3 regions of the Thioalkalivibrio sp. AKL12 genome follow, and region 1 is predicted to be linked to each of the others. Evidence: predicted binding sites of a transcription regulator. Region 1 holds the regulator's gene; each other region holds the start of a gene.
What was found. Region 1 encodes sigma-54, which starts transcription at its own class of promoters, with help from an activator protein. Its sites were predicted from a motif close to TGGCANGNTNCNTGCTT; they were not measured.
Positions count from the first base shown of each region.

Region 2: a site for sigma-54 is predicted at 2,574-2,590, ahead of D579_RS0113050 (TorF family putative porin). Genes of this name have one in related genera too.
Region 3: a site for sigma-54 is predicted at 2,873-2,889, ahead of fmdA (formamidase). Genes of this name have one in related genera too.

Region 1 covers NZ_KB898903.1:30,135-35,540, forward strand. The annotation lists gene rapZ (RNase adapter RapZ) at 1-863, opposite strand, end outside; gene hprK (HPr(Ser) kinase/phosphatase) at 871-1,902, opposite strand; gene D579_RS0111830 (PTS sugar transporter subunit IIA) at 1,951-2,418, opposite strand; gene hpf (ribosome hibernation-promoting factor, HPF/YfiA family) at 2,422-2,760, opposite strand; gene D579_RS0111840 (RNA polymerase factor sigma-54) at 2,777-4,261, opposite strand; gene lptB (LPS export ABC transporter ATP-binding protein) at 4,350-5,120, opposite strand; gene lptA (lipopolysaccharide transport periplasmic protein LptA) at 5,117-5,406, opposite strand, start outside.
Region 2 covers NZ_KB898908.1:5,820-11,225, reverse strand. The annotation lists gene D579_RS0113060 (ammonium transporter) at 134-1,387, opposite strand; gene D579_RS0113055 (P-II family nitrogen regulator) at 1,424-1,762, opposite strand; gene D579_RS0113050 (TorF family putative porin) at 1,830-2,522, opposite strand; gene folB (dihydroneopterin aldolase) at 2,813-3,178, opposite strand; gene D579_RS0113040 (amidoligase family protein) at 3,252-4,277, shown strand; gene D579_RS0113035 (gamma-glutamyl-gamma-aminobutyrate hydrolase family protein) at 4,327-5,094, shown strand; gene msrA (peptide-methionine (S)-S-oxide reductase MsrA) at 5,134-5,406, opposite strand, start outside.
Region 3 covers NZ_KB898908.1:11,858-17,263, forward strand. The annotation lists gene D579_RS0113065 (ATP-binding cassette domain-containing protein) at 1-188, shown strand, start outside; gene fetB (iron export ABC transporter permease subunit FetB) at 179-982, shown strand; gene D579_RS14955 (zinc ribbon domain-containing protein) at 1,125-1,472, opposite strand; gene fmdA (formamidase) at 1,532-2,758, opposite strand; gene D579_RS0113080 (sigma-54-dependent Fis family transcriptional regulator) at 3,038-4,672, opposite strand; gene urtA (urea ABC transporter substrate-binding protein) at 5,023-5,406, shown strand, end outside.

The DNA.
Region 1 (5,406 bases):
CCCAGCTCGCGGTGACGGGTGCTAACAGTAACATGTTCCCGATCCCGCCACGCCTCCGCAAGCCGCTCCACCAGATACACCGAGCGATGTTGCCCGCCGGTACAACCGATGGAGACGGTTACGTAGCTGCGGTGATCGTCCAGCAGGCGCGGCAGCCACTGCGACAGGAAGCCCTGGATGCTGTCGAACATGGCCGCGACCTCCGCGTGCCGCTCAAGGAACTCGCACACGGGCGGGTCGCGACCGGTCAGGGCGGCCAGATCGCTTTCGTAGTGCGGATTGGGCAAGCAGCGCACGTCGAACACGAAGTCGGAATCCAGCGGTGCGCCGTGTTTGAAGCCGAAGGACTGGAACTGCAGGGATAGCTCGTGTTCTCCGCGCTCGCCTATGCGGTCGCGCAGGGTGCGGGCCAGATCGTGCATCGACAGGCGCGAGGTGTCGACCGTCAGATCGGCCTCCGCCGCTACATGGCCCAGCCACTCGCGTTCGCGGTCGATGGCCTCGACCAGTGGCACGCCGTCGCGCGCCAGCGGGTGGCGTCGGCGGGTCAGATGGTAGCGCCGCAGCAGCACCTCGCTGGCCGCCTGCAGGAACAGGACCTCCACCTGCACCCGGTCCGCCCGTAGTTGCGCCAAGAGAACGGAGAACCCCTCCAGGGCCTCCAGGCCGCTGCGCACATCCACGCCCACGGCCAGATGGCGGTCGGTCTCGGTGTCGTAGTGGCCCTGCCGGACCTGATCGATCAGGTCCGGCAGCAGCGGCAGCGGGAGGTTGTCGACGCAGAAGTAGCCGGCATCCTCCAGGGTGTGCAGGGCCACGGTCTTGCCGGACCCGGACAGGCCACTGACGATTAGCAGGCGCATGGCCGATTCAGCCCTCCGGGTCCGGGTTGGGGACCGTAGTGGCGGGCACCGCGCGATGGTAGGGCGGCTCCTCCGTCTCGCCGCTCATCTGGCGGCGCTGGCGTGCGCGCAGGTCGTCGCCAGCGATATAGCCCTGCATGTGCAGCATGTGGTTGCGCACGGCCGCCTCGATCATCACTGCGATGTTGCGCCCCGGCGCGATCGGCAGGCTGATCAAGGGGACGCGCAGGCCGAGGATATCGATCTCGCCGCGGCGCCCGTTCAGCCGGTCATCGGGGACCGGCGAGGGTTCGCCATGATCGCGCAGGTCGATGATCAGGCGCAGGTACTTGCCGCCCTTGATCGCGGAATCGCCGTACATGGCGCGGATGTTAAGCACCCCAAGACCGCGCACCTCGAGCAGGTCCTGGAGCAGGGCCGGGCAGTGGCCGCGCACGATGTCGGGCGCAATGCGCGCGAATTCGGGGGCATCGTCGGCGATCAGGCGATGCCCGCGCGAGATCAGTTCCAGTGCGACCTCGCTCTTGCCGACGCTGGAGGCGCCGCTGATCAGCACCCCGATCCCGAGGATCTCCATGAACACGCCGTGGCGCACCTCGAAATGGGCCAGGCGCTGCTGCAGGAAATAGCGCAGCAGCGAGATAATCTCGTGGCTGCTGGTGCTGGAGCACAGGATCAGCGGCAGCGCCTCCTGCGGGGCGTCGGGCATCTCCGAGAACGGACAGGTGTCCTCGGCGAAGATCACCGCGGTGGTCCCGGTGCGGGCCATCTCCAGGATCAGGTCGTTGCACTGGGTGGCGCTGAGGCTGGAGATGTAGCGGGCCTCGAAGTCACCGATGATCTGGATGCGGTTGGGCCGGATCAGGTTGAGATGGCCAGCCAGCGGCAGGTCGTCCCCGTCGTCGCCGACCAGCTTGCGGTCGGGTGCTGCATGTTCGCCGTGTACGAAGCGAAGATCCAGGCGGTTTCCCATGGCCTGGATCAGGCTCTCCACGTTGATGTCGCGGGCGATCCCGCCTTCTCCCAGCGCCTCGTTCATGGCAGACGCTGCGCGTCGGAATCGCGGCTGGAGGCGGGTTCCACGGGCTTAGTCCTCGCTGAAGCGGCGCACGAGTTCCTGTTCCAGGGCCGCCGCGTCCCCGGCCCGGCGCAGCGCTCCGATGGTGTCTGGCTGCGACAGGCCGCGGGCGAGCTGGGCCAGCAGGTCGAGGTGGTCGCCGGTGGCGGCCTCCGGGACCAGCAGTGCGATCAGGATATCGACCGGCTCGTGATCCATGGCGTCGAAGTCGACGCCCTTTTCCAGGCGCAGCACGGCCACGCGCGGCGCCTCGAGATCGGCCAGGCGGCCATGGGGAATCGCAACCCCATGGCCGAGACCGGTGGATCCGAGTTTTTCGCGTGCGGACAGGGCCTCGAAGATCGCATTGCTTCCTGGTCCCGTGCCGTCACCTCCGCCGGCGAGGAGGTCCGCCAGGGCCTCCAGGGCCCGTTTCTGGCTGGAGCACTCGGGTTGCAGGCCAATGCGCTCGGAGGTGATCAACTCGGCAATCGTCATGGATCAGGAGGCCTGCTCGCGGTTGCGCTGGGCACCTTCGGCGCGGTGGTGGTCCTTGACCTTTTCCTTGTGCTTGATCAGTTGACGGTCGACTTTGTCGATCAGCGCGTCGATCGCGGCATACATGTCCTCGTGAGAGGCCTCGGCGTGGATGTGATTGCCGCTGACCTGGAGATTCGCTTCGGCCTGGTTGTGCTGATTCCGGGTCTTCTCGTGGGTCAGCACGACGTGGACGTCGATGACCTTGTCGAAGTGGCGCTCCAGCTTCGCGAATTTCTCGTTGACGTAGTCGCGCAGGGCGTCGGTGATGTCCACGTGGTGGCCGGTCAGGTTGATCTGCATGGTCAGGACTCCTTGGTTACTTGCTGCCGGTGGGCATCGAGGCCATCTGCCGGCGTTCGCTGGATGAAGGGATGTGCATCGCCTCGCGGTACTTGGCCACGGTGCGGCGCGCTACGTTGATGCCCCGGTCCGACAGGACCTGGGCGAGCCGGGCATCGCTGAGCGGCTTGTTCGGGGGTTCGTCGCCAATCAATTCGCGAATCATGGCACGGATGGCGGTGGCGGAACACTCGCCGCCATCGTTCGTGCCGACATGGCTGGAGAAGAAATACTTGAACTCGAAGACCCCGCGCGGGGTGTGCATGTATTTCTGCGTGGTAACCCGCGAGATGGTCGATTCGTGCATCTCCAGGGTCTCGGCAATGTCGCGCAGGATCAATGGCTGCATCGCGACGTCGCCATGCTCGAGAAAGCCCTGCTGGCGGTGGACGATCGCCTCGGCGACCCGCAGCAGGGTGTCGTTGCGGCTGTGCAGGCTCTTCAGGAACCAGCGTGCCTCCTGCAGCTGATCACGCATAAAGGCGCTGTCGCGGGCATCCGAGACCTGGCGCACCATGCCGGCGTAGAGGTCGTTGATGCGGATGCGCGGTGCGATCTCCGGGTTTAGATCCACGCGCCAGCCCTCGGTGGTGTGGCGCACGTAGACATCCGGGACTACGTATTCCGAGGTGGCGGAGCTGATCTGTGCGCCGGGCCGCGGGTTCAGGGTGCGGATCAGATCCAGTGCGCGGGCCAGTTCGTCCGGGTCGCGTACGCCGGACTGGCGCTGCAGGGCCTTGTAGTCGCGCTTGCCCAGGCTGTCCATGCCGTGTTCCAGGATCGCCCGTGCGGCCTCGCGGGCCGGGGCGTCCGGGGCCAGTTCGCGTAGCTGGATCTCCAGGCACTCCCGCAGGTTGCGCGCGCCGACCCCCAGCGGGTCGCACTGCTGAATCCAGTGGAGCACTGCCTCGACCTCGTCGACGCCGACGGATTCATCCTCGCCTCGGCTGATGGTCTCGGCCAGGGTGTCGAGGTCGCCCTCGAGATAGCCGTCGGGGCTGATGGCGTCGATCAGGGCCGCCCCGATGCGCTGGTCGCGCGGTGTCAGATGGCTCAGATGCAGCTGCCACAGCAGGTGATCCTGCAGGCCCTCACCGTCGTCGTCGCTGGTGTTTTCCAGCGGGTCGCGGTCATCCACGCCCTTGTTGGGCGTCGGGGCCGGCTCGTAGATGTCGTCCCAGCGGCTGTCGGTCGTCAGTTCCTCGGGGATCACGTCGTCGCTGGTAGTGGTGGCCTCCATGCGATCGCCTTCCACCAGCTCGCCGTCCTGGTTCAGGCGCTCGGTGTCGGCCTCGGCATCTTCGTCCTCGACCTGTTCGAGCATGGGGTTGCTCTCCAGCGCCTGCTGGATCTCCACCTGGAGCTCGAGCGTGGACAGCTGCAACAGGCGGATCGCCTGCTGCAGTTGCGGGGTCATGGTCAGCGTCTGACCCAGCTGCAGATTCAGGCCGGGTTTCAGCATCGGGTATGCGGGGCGAGGGTGGGCATTGATGGAATCTTAAAGCCTGCCTTGTGGTTTGTGCACCGACCGGGCCGCATATGGGGCGCTTTCACAGGCGGAAGTTCTCGCCGAGATAGACCCGGCGCACCTGGGGATCGGCCAGCAGCTCGTCCGGTGTACCGGCGGCGAGCAGGCGTCCCTCGCTCAGAATATAGGCCCTGTGGCAGATGCCGAGGGTCTCGCGCACGTTGTGATCGGAGATCAGTACGCCGATGCCGCGCTGGGCGAGATGCCGAATCACGTCCTGGATGTCGCCCACCGAGATCGGGTCCACCCCGGCGAAGGGCTCGTCCAGACAGATGAAGCGCGGATCCCCGGCGAGGGCGCGGGCGATCTCGGCCCGGCGCCGTTCCCCACCGGACAGCGCGATGCCCGGGCTGTGGCGCACGGTCTCGAGCTGGAACTCCTCGATCAGCGCATCGCCAATGCGCCGGCGCTCGTGGCGATCGAGTCCGGGGCGCAGCTCGAGCACGGCCTGGAGGTTGTCCCACACGCTCAGGCGGCGAAAGATCGAGGCCTCCTGCGGCAGGTAGCCGAGGCCGGCGCGCGCGCGCACATGGATGGGGGCGCGGGTGATATCGCGTTCGCCCAGGGTGATGCGTCCGGTATTGGGGCGGATCAGCCCGACCAGGCTGTAGAAGCAGGTGGTCTTGCCGGCCCCGTTCGGGCCCAGCAGGCCGACCACCTCGCCGGGCGCGAGGTCGACGTCCACCTGGTCCAGCACAGTGCGCTGGCCGTAGCGCTTGGTCAGCTCGCGTCCGATCAGGCGGTCGTTGGTTTGTGCCGGTGTGGCGGATGGGCTGGGGGCGGTGGCGTTCATTCGTCGTCGCGCGGCTGGATGGTGATGCGCACGCGCTCGCTGTCGCCTTCGCCGCGTTCGGCCTCGATCACGTCGGTCGTCAGGTCGTAGGTGATGCGCTTGCCGCGCGCCTCCTCGCTGGTGGTGATCACATGGGCCTGGTCGGTGAGGATCATGCGGTCTTCGTTCAGCAGGTAGTCGATGCGCAGGGCGGTGGCAATGCGCATCTCTCCGGTTTCCGGATCGGGTGATTCCAGGCGTGCCGGCTCGCCGTGGGCCTCCATTTCGTAGGGGCGGCGATCGCGGG
Region 2 (5,406 bases), on a different contig from region 1:
AGGGCGCCCGATAAAGGGGCGCCCAAATGCCAACGTCCAAGTCCTGGGAGACTGTCTTGTCGGCGTCGGAGGAGACGATGTATCGGGATCGAGCCGGGTTACGGCCCGACCCCGGTTTCAGGTTAACGAAGCTTTATTGCTTCCCGGTGAACTCCGGGTAGGCCTCGAGACCGCACTCGGCGATATCGGCGCCCATGGCCTCGTCCTCTTCGCTCAGGCGGATGCCCATCACCGCCTTCAGGATCGCCCAGACGATAAGGCTGGCCACGAAGACGAACACGAAGATGGCGAGCAGGCCGACGATCTGGCCGACAAAGGTCGCGTCCGGGTTGGACAGCAACACTGCCATCACGCCCCAGATACCGGCGGTACCGTGCGCGGAGATCGCACCGACCGGGTCGTCGATCTTCAGCTTGTCCAGAGCCACGATCGAGAACACCACGATCACGCCACCCACGGCACCGATGATCATCGCCAGGAACGGGCTGGGCATCAGCGGCTCGGCCGTGATGGAGACCAGGCCAGCAACCGCTCCGTTCAGGGCCATGGTCAGGTCGGCTTTCCCGAACACAAGGCGTGTCGTGATCAGAGCGGCCACCACACCCCCGGCCGCGGCCAGGTTGGTATTGGTGAACACGGCAGCCACGGCATTGGCGGACTCGATGTCCGACACCTTCAGCTCGGAGCCGCCGTTAAAGCCGAACCACCCCAGCCACAGGATCAGCACACCCAGGGTGGCCAGCGGCATGTTGGAGCCCGGGATCGCGTTAATCCGCCCATCCTTGCCGTATTTGCCCTTGCGCGCGCCAAGGAGCAGCACACCGGCCAGCGCCGCAGCGGCACCCGTGAAGTGGACGATGCCGGACCCGGCGTAGTCCAGATAGCCGATCTGGTCGAGGAAACCCCCACCCCAGCTCCAGAAGCCCTGAATCGGGTAGATGAAGCCAGTCAGCACGACCGCGAAGGCCAGGAAGGCCCACAGCTTCATGCGCTCGGCCACGGCACCCGAGACGATGGACATCGCGGTGGCCACGAACACGACCTGGAAGAAGAAGTCGGCACGATCGGAGTAGTAGATGTCGCCACCGCTACCCAGCACGTCCGCGACCGCGTTGTCGCCGCTGATCAGGAAGCCCAGCCCCGGGATAATGGAGCTGAGCCCATCGCTGTACATGATGTTGTAGCCGATCAGCATGTACATGATGCTGGCGATCGAATACAGGGCGATATTTTTGGTTGCGATTTCGGCCACACTCTTGGTGCGGACCATACCGGCCTCGAGCATGGTAAAGCCCGCGGCCATCCACATCACCAGTGCACCGGCCACCAAAAAGTAAAAGGTGTCCATCGCATAGGCGAGTTCGACAACTTGCTGTTCAATTTCCATGATTGGAATTCCTCGTTAAGGGACCGGGGTTTCGCGTTAAAGCGCTTCGGTTCCGGTTTCGCCGGTTCGAATGCGAACAACCTGCTCGATCGGGGAAATAAAGATCTTCCCATCGCCGATCTTGCCAGTGCTGGCGGCGGTTGAGATTGCTTCTACCACTCGATCCACGAGCGAGTCGTCGACGGCCACCTCAAGCTTGACCTTGGGCAAAAAATCGACCACATATTCAGCTCCACGATAGAGTTCGGTGTGCCCGCGCTGCCGGCCAAATCCCTTTACCTCGGTCATGGTGATGCCTTGCACCCCAATCTCCGAGATCGCCTCGCGGACATCATCAAGCTTGAAGGGCTTGATCACGGCGGTAATCATTTTCATGGTTCACTCCTTGGGGCGGGCCCGCTCACCGCAAGCCCGCCATTGGGGTTTTGGATCGATGACCGGCTCAGAAATCGAGCGACCAGGCGACGTAGGCACGCACATCCTCACCCGACACGTCCGCATAGGCCAGATTCATGCTGAAGGTGCCCATGCTTTCGGTGTGGCGGGACAGGCTCGCGTGATAGTGTTCGTAGCTATCAGCGTCACCATCGAAAGTCTGGTGACCAACCATGAACCCGGCGCTATAAACGTCCGCAAACGGAACATCCAGGCCCGCGTAGTAGTAGGCACTACCGCTTTCGAACAACTCCTGATCGCTTTCCTCGTTTACAACAACCTTTACGCCACCGTAGAACATGTCGTAAGAAAGCTCGCCGTAAATTTCTCCAAAGCCAACATCTAGATCGGCATCGGGATAAAAGTAATAGACATAGCCCACGTCATAGCCCAGACCGTTTGCCAGTTCGTCGGCGAATCCGGCATACAGGTCGAGCTCGTAGCTGGGATCTGGATCGCCGTCTCCGGCAAGGTTGGAGGCCCAGGTGCCGACATAAAAGCCCGATGAATGGCCGTAGTCAAAGCCGCCCTGGATCGCTGCATCACCACCCGTCTCGGAGAATCCGCGGAGCTCGTAGTCCGACGCAATAGTGATGTTCCCGGAAAACTCCGCGGTCGCGGTGGAGGTCGCCACCAGGGCGCCGGTGCCGCCCGTCGCCAGTACTGCCGCAGCCAGGATGGAACGCTTGAACTTCGTCATTGATCTTTCTCCGGTTGGTCAATCGAATGTCGCGTAGTCGACACCCGGTCCTTGCACGGGCTGTGCCAAGTACCAGAACGGAGCAAAAATCGGCTTTTCACAACACGTGTTGCGGCCGAACCACGGGCTTTTGCCTCTTTACGGTGCGCACTAAAAGTGCACACGCACCGCAATGGTGCGATCAAGCAAAAGTGTGAACGAGGTCTGACTCCCGCAGCGGGCGGGCGTGAATCAACAGAACCGGATCAATAGAAGGGTGGGCCGGGACGACCCTGGAAGAAGGGGAGAAGCTAGGCGGGCGAAGCGAGGGTGCCGCGTTCGATCTCGATGCCGACCTCGCGCACACCGGGGACGGCTCCGGGCTTGCCCAGCTTGATGCGCACCCAGGGGGTGCCGAACTGGGCCATCAGGGTTTCGGCGATCTCTTCGGCCAGGGATTCCAGCAGCGCGTGCGGCTCGCGCGTGACGATGGCCCGCACCGCGTTGGCCACCGCCTCGTAATCGACGGTATCGCCGATCTCGCCGGAATAGGCGGCGATGCGGGTATCCGCCGCCAGTTCGATGTCGAATCGCAGGCGGCGCTGGATCCGCTGTTCCCAGTCGTAGACACCAACAACGGCATCGATTTCGAGGTCGCGCAGATAGATTCGATCCATGGGCTCGGCGGGCTCCTGTAGGTCGGCGCCTATCCTACTGCCCGGGCCGCACGAGGTACACCGAGCCGTTATCATGGAGCTCTCCTTGCACGGCTTCGAGACACGCATGAGCGAGCCCTTCCACGACCTCCCGTGGCCCGACACCCCCGAGGGCGAACCGCGTCGCATCGGGGTAGAGATCGAGATGGCCGGGGTCTCGCTGGAGATTATGGCCGAAGCAGTAAAGGCCGAATTCGGAGGGCAGATCGAACCGGACAGTGCGTTCGTCGCCCGCGTGCGCGATACCGACGTCGGCGACTTCCAGCTGGAACTGGACGCCCGGGTGCTGAAGGACCGGGCCTACCGCGAGCATCTCGCGCGCCTGGGCATCTCGCTGGACGACTCCGACAAGGCGGCGCTGGATCGCTGGCTGGCCGACGCTGCCGGCCGCCTGGTGCCGCATGAAATCGTGGCCCCGCCGATCCCGGTGGCCGACCTGCCCCGCCTGGACCGGGTACGCGCGGCCCTGCAAGAGGCCGGCGCCCAGGGCACCGAACGCTCGTTTCTCTACGCCTTCGGGTTGCAGATCAATATCGAGATCCACCGCACCGATGCCGAGTGGCTGCTGGCGATCCTGCGCAGCTTCCTGCTGATGGCCGAGGCCCTCACCGCGGCCGGCGCAATCGACCTGGCACGGCGACTGTCGCCCTACATTCGCGCGTTTCCCGGGCCCTTTGTACGCCACATGCTGGACCCGGACTTCCAACCCGATCAGGCCGGCCTGATCGATGCCTACCTGGCGCACAGCCCGACGCGCAACCGACCACTGGACCTGTTGCCCTTGTTTGCCCACCTGGACCCGGAACGGGTCAACGCCGCACCGGTGGAACACGACTTGATCAAACCGCGCCCGGCCTTCCATTACCGCCTGCCGAACTGCGAGATCGACGACCCGGACTGGAGCCTGGCGCGACCGTTCAATGGCTGGGTCGAGGTGGAACGTCTGGCGGCGGATCCGGAACGCCTGGAGCGCCTGTCACGGGAATACCTGGACCGCCCCGGCCAGGCCCTCGGCCGCTGGGCCGACGACTGGAGCCAGCGCCTCCGTGACTGGTTCTGACTCGGCTCCCAATGCAACCAGCCGGGTCACGCCCCAAGCCCTTCGCCCGGTGATCGCGATCACCGGGCCGGACCAGGGCGGGGGTCCGGCCTGGCTGTTCACCGCCCTGGCGGTGTGGCGCGCGGGAGGCCGCCCTTTGCGGTTGCGCCCGGGAAAGCCGCGCGGCCGTTGCCCGTTCGACGGACTGATCGTGGGCGGCGGGGCGGATGTCGACCCCGAGCTCTACGGCGAGACCCTGCCCGACGGGCCGGATGCGGCCGCCATCCGCCAGGCGGAGCGCCGCCTCTCGCAGCGCCTGATCGGCTATCTCTTCTACCCGGCCCTGTGGCTGCTGCGCCGGCTGTTCCAGTCGCACGGCGGCGTACTGGACGCCGACCGCGACCGCCTGGAGAAGGCCCTGATCCACCGCGCGCTGGACGACCATCGGCCGATCCTCGGCATCTGCCGCGGCATGCAGCTGGTCAACGTGGTGCGCGGCGGCACGCTGCAGCGCGACCTGGGCGAGTTCTACGTGGAAACACCGCAGGCCCGCAGCCTGTTGCCGGTCAAGCCGGTGCAGCTGGAGCCGCGCAGCCACCTGGCCGACATCCTGGGCGACGCCACGCTACACGTGAACGCCCTGCACAATCAGGCGGTGGATGGCCTGGGTCGCGGGCTAAGGGTCGCCGGCCGCGAGGCCAGCGGCGTGGTACAGGCGATCGAGGCCGACCGCGGCTGGTGCATCGGCGTGCAGTGGCACCCGGAATACCTGCCCCAGAAGCGCCGCCACCAGCGTCTGTTCCACGCCCTCGTTCGGGCCGCCGCCAATACCGGCTAAAACCCGATTCACCAAGAAGACACGAAGAAGGGCAAGCGCTCAGGCCGGGTACGGCACGGAGAGGCCGCCGAGGCCGCAGTAGCCGTGGGGGACCTTGGCCAGGTATTGCTGATGATCCTCTTCGGCGAAATAGAACGCAGGCCCCTCGACGATCTCGGTGGTGATCGTTCCGCCCCGTGCCTTGTCCAGCGCGGCCTGGAAGCGTTGGCGGCTGGTCTCGGCGGCCGCCAGCTGTTCCGCATCGGTGGTGTAGATCGCGGAGCGGTACTGGGTACCGACGTCGTTGCCCTGGCGCATGCCCTGGGTCGGGTC
Region 3 (5,406 bases), on a different contig from region 1:
TGGACGAGCCCACCGCCAACCTGGACCTGGAGAACACCAAGCGCATCGAGCGCGCGGTGCGGGCGTACTTGGCCGAAGAAGAGGCGGCGGCACTATGGGTCAGTCATGACACGCTGCAGCGCCAGCGTCTGGGCGGGCGCATCCTGACCATCCGCGATGGCCAGTTGGAGGCAAACGCATGGACCTGATCTCGCTTTCCGCGCTGGATCTGACGCTGGCGGCGCTGCTGGTTGTCGCCCTGGCTGGCCTGACCATCTGGGCGCGCATGGGGCTGGGGCGCAGTCTGCTGATCGCCGGGGCGCGCACCGTGATCCAGCTGCTGCTAATCGGCTTGGTGCTGCAGACGCTGTTCGACCACGCGCACCTGGGCTGGGTGGCGCTGATGGCGCTGGTCATGGTGTCGATCGCCGGCTACGAGGTGATGGCGCGTCAGCAGCGCCGTTTTGCCGGGCTGTGGGGCTACGGGATCGGTGCGGTCACCATGTTCGTTTCGGCCTTTGCCGTCACCGTGCTTGCGCTGACCACGATGGTGGGACCCTCGCCCTGGTGGGAGCCGCAGTACGCCATCCCGCTGCTGGGGATGCTGCTGGGCAACACCATGACCGGCATCGCGCTGGGGCTGGACCGCCTGACCCAGACGGTCTGGCGCGAGCGCCGCACCATCGAGGCCCGCCTGGCGCTGGGCTCGGGCTGGAGCGAGGCCGTCGCCACCATGCGCCGCGAGGCCGCCCGCTCCGGCCTGATGCCGACCATCAATGCCATGGCCGCGGCCGGTATCGTCAGCCTGCCGGGCATGATGACGGGCCAGATCCTTGCCGGCGCCCCGCCGGTGGAGGCGGTCAAGTACCAGATCCTGATCATGTTCCTGATCGCCGCAGGGACTGGATTCGGTACCCTGGGCGCGGTCTGGTTCGCCTCTCGGCGCCTGTTCGACAATCGCGAACGCCTACGCCTGGACCGTCTCAAGCCTGGGCGATATTGAGGATTTTACGGGGTTGATTTGTCGCGTTGGGCGAGTCGGGATCAAGCGGGATGGTGCCCCTCTATCAAGCATCGAGATAGAGACTGCCGCCTCGGGCACGCGGTGAGACGGCAGTTGGACGGAACGTGATAGCAAGCCGTGCCTAGTGCCCGAGCATCCAGGGGCGGGCTGTCTTCTTGGTCTGCTTTTGCAGAGGGGGGTGGGTGGTTTCGCCTGACTTTGCCGCGCTCGTGTTCTGTGTGCCACAAGTATGGGTTCCGCTGCAGCCACACGAGCTGCGCCGGACTTTCTTGGGCGCATGCTGGCTGCGTTCGTTGCGTTCCCAGCGTTGACGGTTGGATGGATCCATCAGTGACAGTCGCGGGGCACTGATCACTCGCGGGGCGTCGGTTCCGCAGGCCGGGCAGGTGTGCGGGGCGGATGATTCGGCGATGCGGCCGAAGTCGGAAAAGTCGCCGCAGTTCGGGCAGCGATAATCGTAAAGAGGCATCGGGCGTCTCCGGGGAGTGGGCTTGCCCGGCCCGCTATAGCGGGCCGGGCAAAGCACGTTTAGCTGGCGGTAGAGGTATCGACGTCGTCGCCGATCTCAATGGTTGGGCCGGAGTCCGAAATGTGGATATCGAACTCGAAGATTTCCGATGGGAGCCAAAGGGTGGCGCAGACATTCGGGATGTCCACGATGCCGCTGATATGGCCCTCTACGGGTGCGGTACCAAGGATCGAATAGGCCTGAGCCCCGGAGTAGCCGAAGTTTTTCAGGTACTCGATGGCGTTCAGACAGGCCTGCCGGTAGGCCACATGGGCATCGAGGTAGTGCTGCTTGCCCTGTTCGTCCACAGAGATCCCCTCGAAGATTAGGTAATCGCGAAACTGTGGATCCACCTGGCTCGGCTGGAACACCGGGCTGCTAATGTTGTACTTCTGCATGCCGCCTTTGATCAGGCCCACCTTTAAGTCGATCACGCCGGCCATCTCGATGGCACCGCAGAAGGTGATCTCGCCATCGCCTTGTGAGAAGTGGAGGTCCCCTACCGACAGTCCGGCCCCTTTCACGTACACCGGGAAGTACACCCGCGAGCCGCGCGACAGGTTTTTTATGTCACAGTTGCCCCCATGTTCGCGGGGGGGCACCGTCCGGGCGCCTTCGCGGGCTGCCCTCTTGGCCTCTTCGCCCTTCATGTCGCCCATGAGTGCGGTGTCCTCATAGGGCAGGGTGGCCAGCGGAGGTACCCGGTCGGGGTCGGTGTCCACCAGCGCCTGCTCGCGCGTGTTCCAGGTTTCCAGCAACTCGCGCGAGGGCAAGGTGCCGATCAGGCCGGGATGGATGGTTCCGGGGAAGCGGACTTTAGGAATGTGTCGGGAGCTGGTGTAGATGCCGTGAAAGTCCCAGATTGACTTACGCGCCTCGGGGAAGTGTTCGGTCAGGAATCCGCCACCGTTCTCGCGTGCGAACACCCCATTAAAACCCCAGAGCTGGTCCTGGCGTGGCCCAACGTCAAGGATGTCGACCACGAGGAGGTCGCCTGGCTCGGCCCCCTCTACAGACACGGGGCCGGTCAGATAGTGAACCTTGCTGAGATCGACGTCGCGGATGTCGTTGGCGGAATCGTTATTACCGACCTGGCCCCCTGTCCAGTCGCAGCATTCGAGGCGAAACTCGTCGCCAGGCTTGACGTGGACCGCCATTGGGATGTCCGGGTGCCAACGGTTGTGCGGTTTGATGTCCTGTTCTTCCGGGGCCTTGTTGATATCGTACGAGATCAAGGTTTCCGCCATGGGTCTCTCCAGTCTAGAAATTTCCGGCGCATCCCGGCAGGCGTTGCTTCCGGAATACGGCTCAGGCGTCCGGGCCTCGAAATGAGACGGCCGCTTTCTGATGCAAGCAAGAGGAAGCGAGAATCATGCCAGCAGCCCCAAGGCATTTTCGGCGGGTGCTTGATGGGTTTTGGTGAGCCTTCGGATCCGACCACAATGTCCGACAATGATCGTCATTGTCATTTTTCGGTTTGGGTGTGCCCCTGAGTGTTACTGCAGCTTGAAAGTTTCAGCCTTGGATTATCTGCGCGGTACCTCCAGACCCAGTTTTTCGACGCGATAGCGAAGCTGGCGAACCGAAAGGTTCAGCATCCGGGCTGCACAAGATTGGTTCCCTCCGCACCGATAAAGGGCGTCGAGGATGCGTTCTGCGTCTTCTTGGCGCACCCATTGGTACCGTCCCACTTCGCCCATCGTGTTGGGTGCAGACTTGTCCGAAAGTGCGTCCGCTGTTTGCAGTGGTCCTGTTGTTCCTTGAGGCAGGCGCACACTGGCTTGCTCCGTAAGGATTTGCTGGATCTGGCTTTGCTGGATCAGGTCGCTCTCCGCCATAAGGACCGCGCGCTCGATGACATTCTGCAGTTGCCGAATGTTGCCGGGCCAGCCGTAACGCTCCATTGCCGAGAGGGCTTCGGGGTGTAGTGCGATATTGCGTTGGTAGCGGTGGTTGAGTTCGTTGAGGAAATGAAGTGCAAGGGGGCGTATATCTCCCCGGCGAGCGCGCAGAGGAGGCAGGTACACGGGGACCACATTGATGCGGTAGAACAGGTCGAGCCGAAATCCGCCCGCATTCACATGTTCCTGCATGTCTTCGTGGGTTGCGGTGATGAGCCGGAAATTAACCGGAATTGGCCGCGACGCCCCGATCGGATCGACCTGGTGTTCCTGCAGCACCCGCAGCAGTTTGGATTGCAGCTGCAGTGGCATGTCGCCGATCTCATCGAGAAACAGCGTGCCACCGTCAGCTTGCTGGACCTTCCCCTTTTTGCGCCCTGATGCCCCCGTAAAGCTACCTTTTTCGTGGCCGAACAGCTCCGACTCCAGAAGATCGGGTGGAATGGCCGCGCAATTGATGCAGATGAATGGACGTTCGCTCCGGTCGGTCTGCTGGTGGATCATCCGCGCGAACTTCTCTTTGCCGGTACCCGACTCGCCCAGCAGCATGACCGGCGCGTCGCTGGGCGCGACCTGGATACACTGCTTGACCGCATCGAGAAGTGCTTCGGTGGAGCCGATGATGCCGTGTGCCAAGCTCTTCTGGAGCATCCCTTCCATGGTTACCGAATTGCGCAGGCTTTGATTCTCGCTCAGCAGGTGCTTCGTCTCCTGCCGGATGAACTCGCCGATCCGCATCACCTGTCCGATTGCCGATGCAGCGACTTTCAGCGTCGTGATGTCGGCTTCGAAAGGGGTTTCGTGTCCTCCTTCCTTTTGTACTGAGAGCACACCTACGGGGCGACCCGATTCCAGAATCGGTACGGCGATGAACGCGATCCGTGACGCGTCGTCGTCCGGCCGCTCGGTGATGCGCTGCAAGTACAGGGGTTCGCGGTCGATGTCCGGGACCAGCCCGGTTGATCCGGTACGCATCACGAAGCCCGTCACACCCTCGTCGTAGCCCACCGAGAATGCCCCTTTGCGCAGCCGGGCGTGGGTTAGACCGTACGAGTAGCGAACTTCCAGAACCTGGCCTTCTTTATTGGGTGCCAGGACTCTCCCGCAGTTGAGACCGAGCATCTGCGATAGCAGGCGCAGAATCCCCCGCACCGTGTGTGGCGGGTCTAGCGGCCGATCGAGCAGCTTCGCGATCTCCTGCAGCACCGAAAGCTGCAGGCGCAGCGTCTCGGGTGGCGCTCCCTGTTGGGTCTTGTTCATGGGCCTTCGTGTGTGGACATCAGGAGAAAGGGCGTTGGCCTAGTTCCATGCAGGAATCGCGCCGTTGGGTTGCGGCTTGTTCCGTGCGTCGAGTGCCTTGTCCTTTGCACGTGATTGCACCGTTATGCCCCGTTCCTGTGAACCATCTCGGTGCCGAAGCGGCGATGCGCCCCAAAGCGGGGCGTGCTTCCGGGATGGGCAGCCCTGGGGGGTGCGCGCGTAACTCTATGAATGTGAACTCTGGATGGACATTGTCAGTGGTTGGCACAAGCCTTGCACTAGGTCTCCTGCCGTTTCGAAGGCTGCGTTTAACGCGTGCTCCAAACCTGGACCTAACAAGGTAAATGACAATGACGGATATCAAGAACCCCTTTAGTCGCCGCAAGCTGCTCAAGTCGATGGTCGCCCTGCCGATCATGGCTGCCGGCATTGCGGGTTCTAAAAACCTGTTCGCCAAGCCGGCGACCTCGGACATTAACACCACCGGCCTGGCCGTGACCGATGACACGGTCAAGGTCGGGATCCTGCATTCGCTGTCCGGCACGATGGCGATCTCGGAGACCGGTTCTGTAGAGGCCGAGACCCTGGCGATCGAGCAGATCAACGAAATGGGCGGCATCCTCGGACGCAAGCTGGAGATCATCCTGGAGGATGGTGCCAGTGACTGGCCGACCTTTGCCCAGCGTGCGCGCAAGCTGCTGCGCGAGGATAACGTCGCCTCGATCATGGGCTGC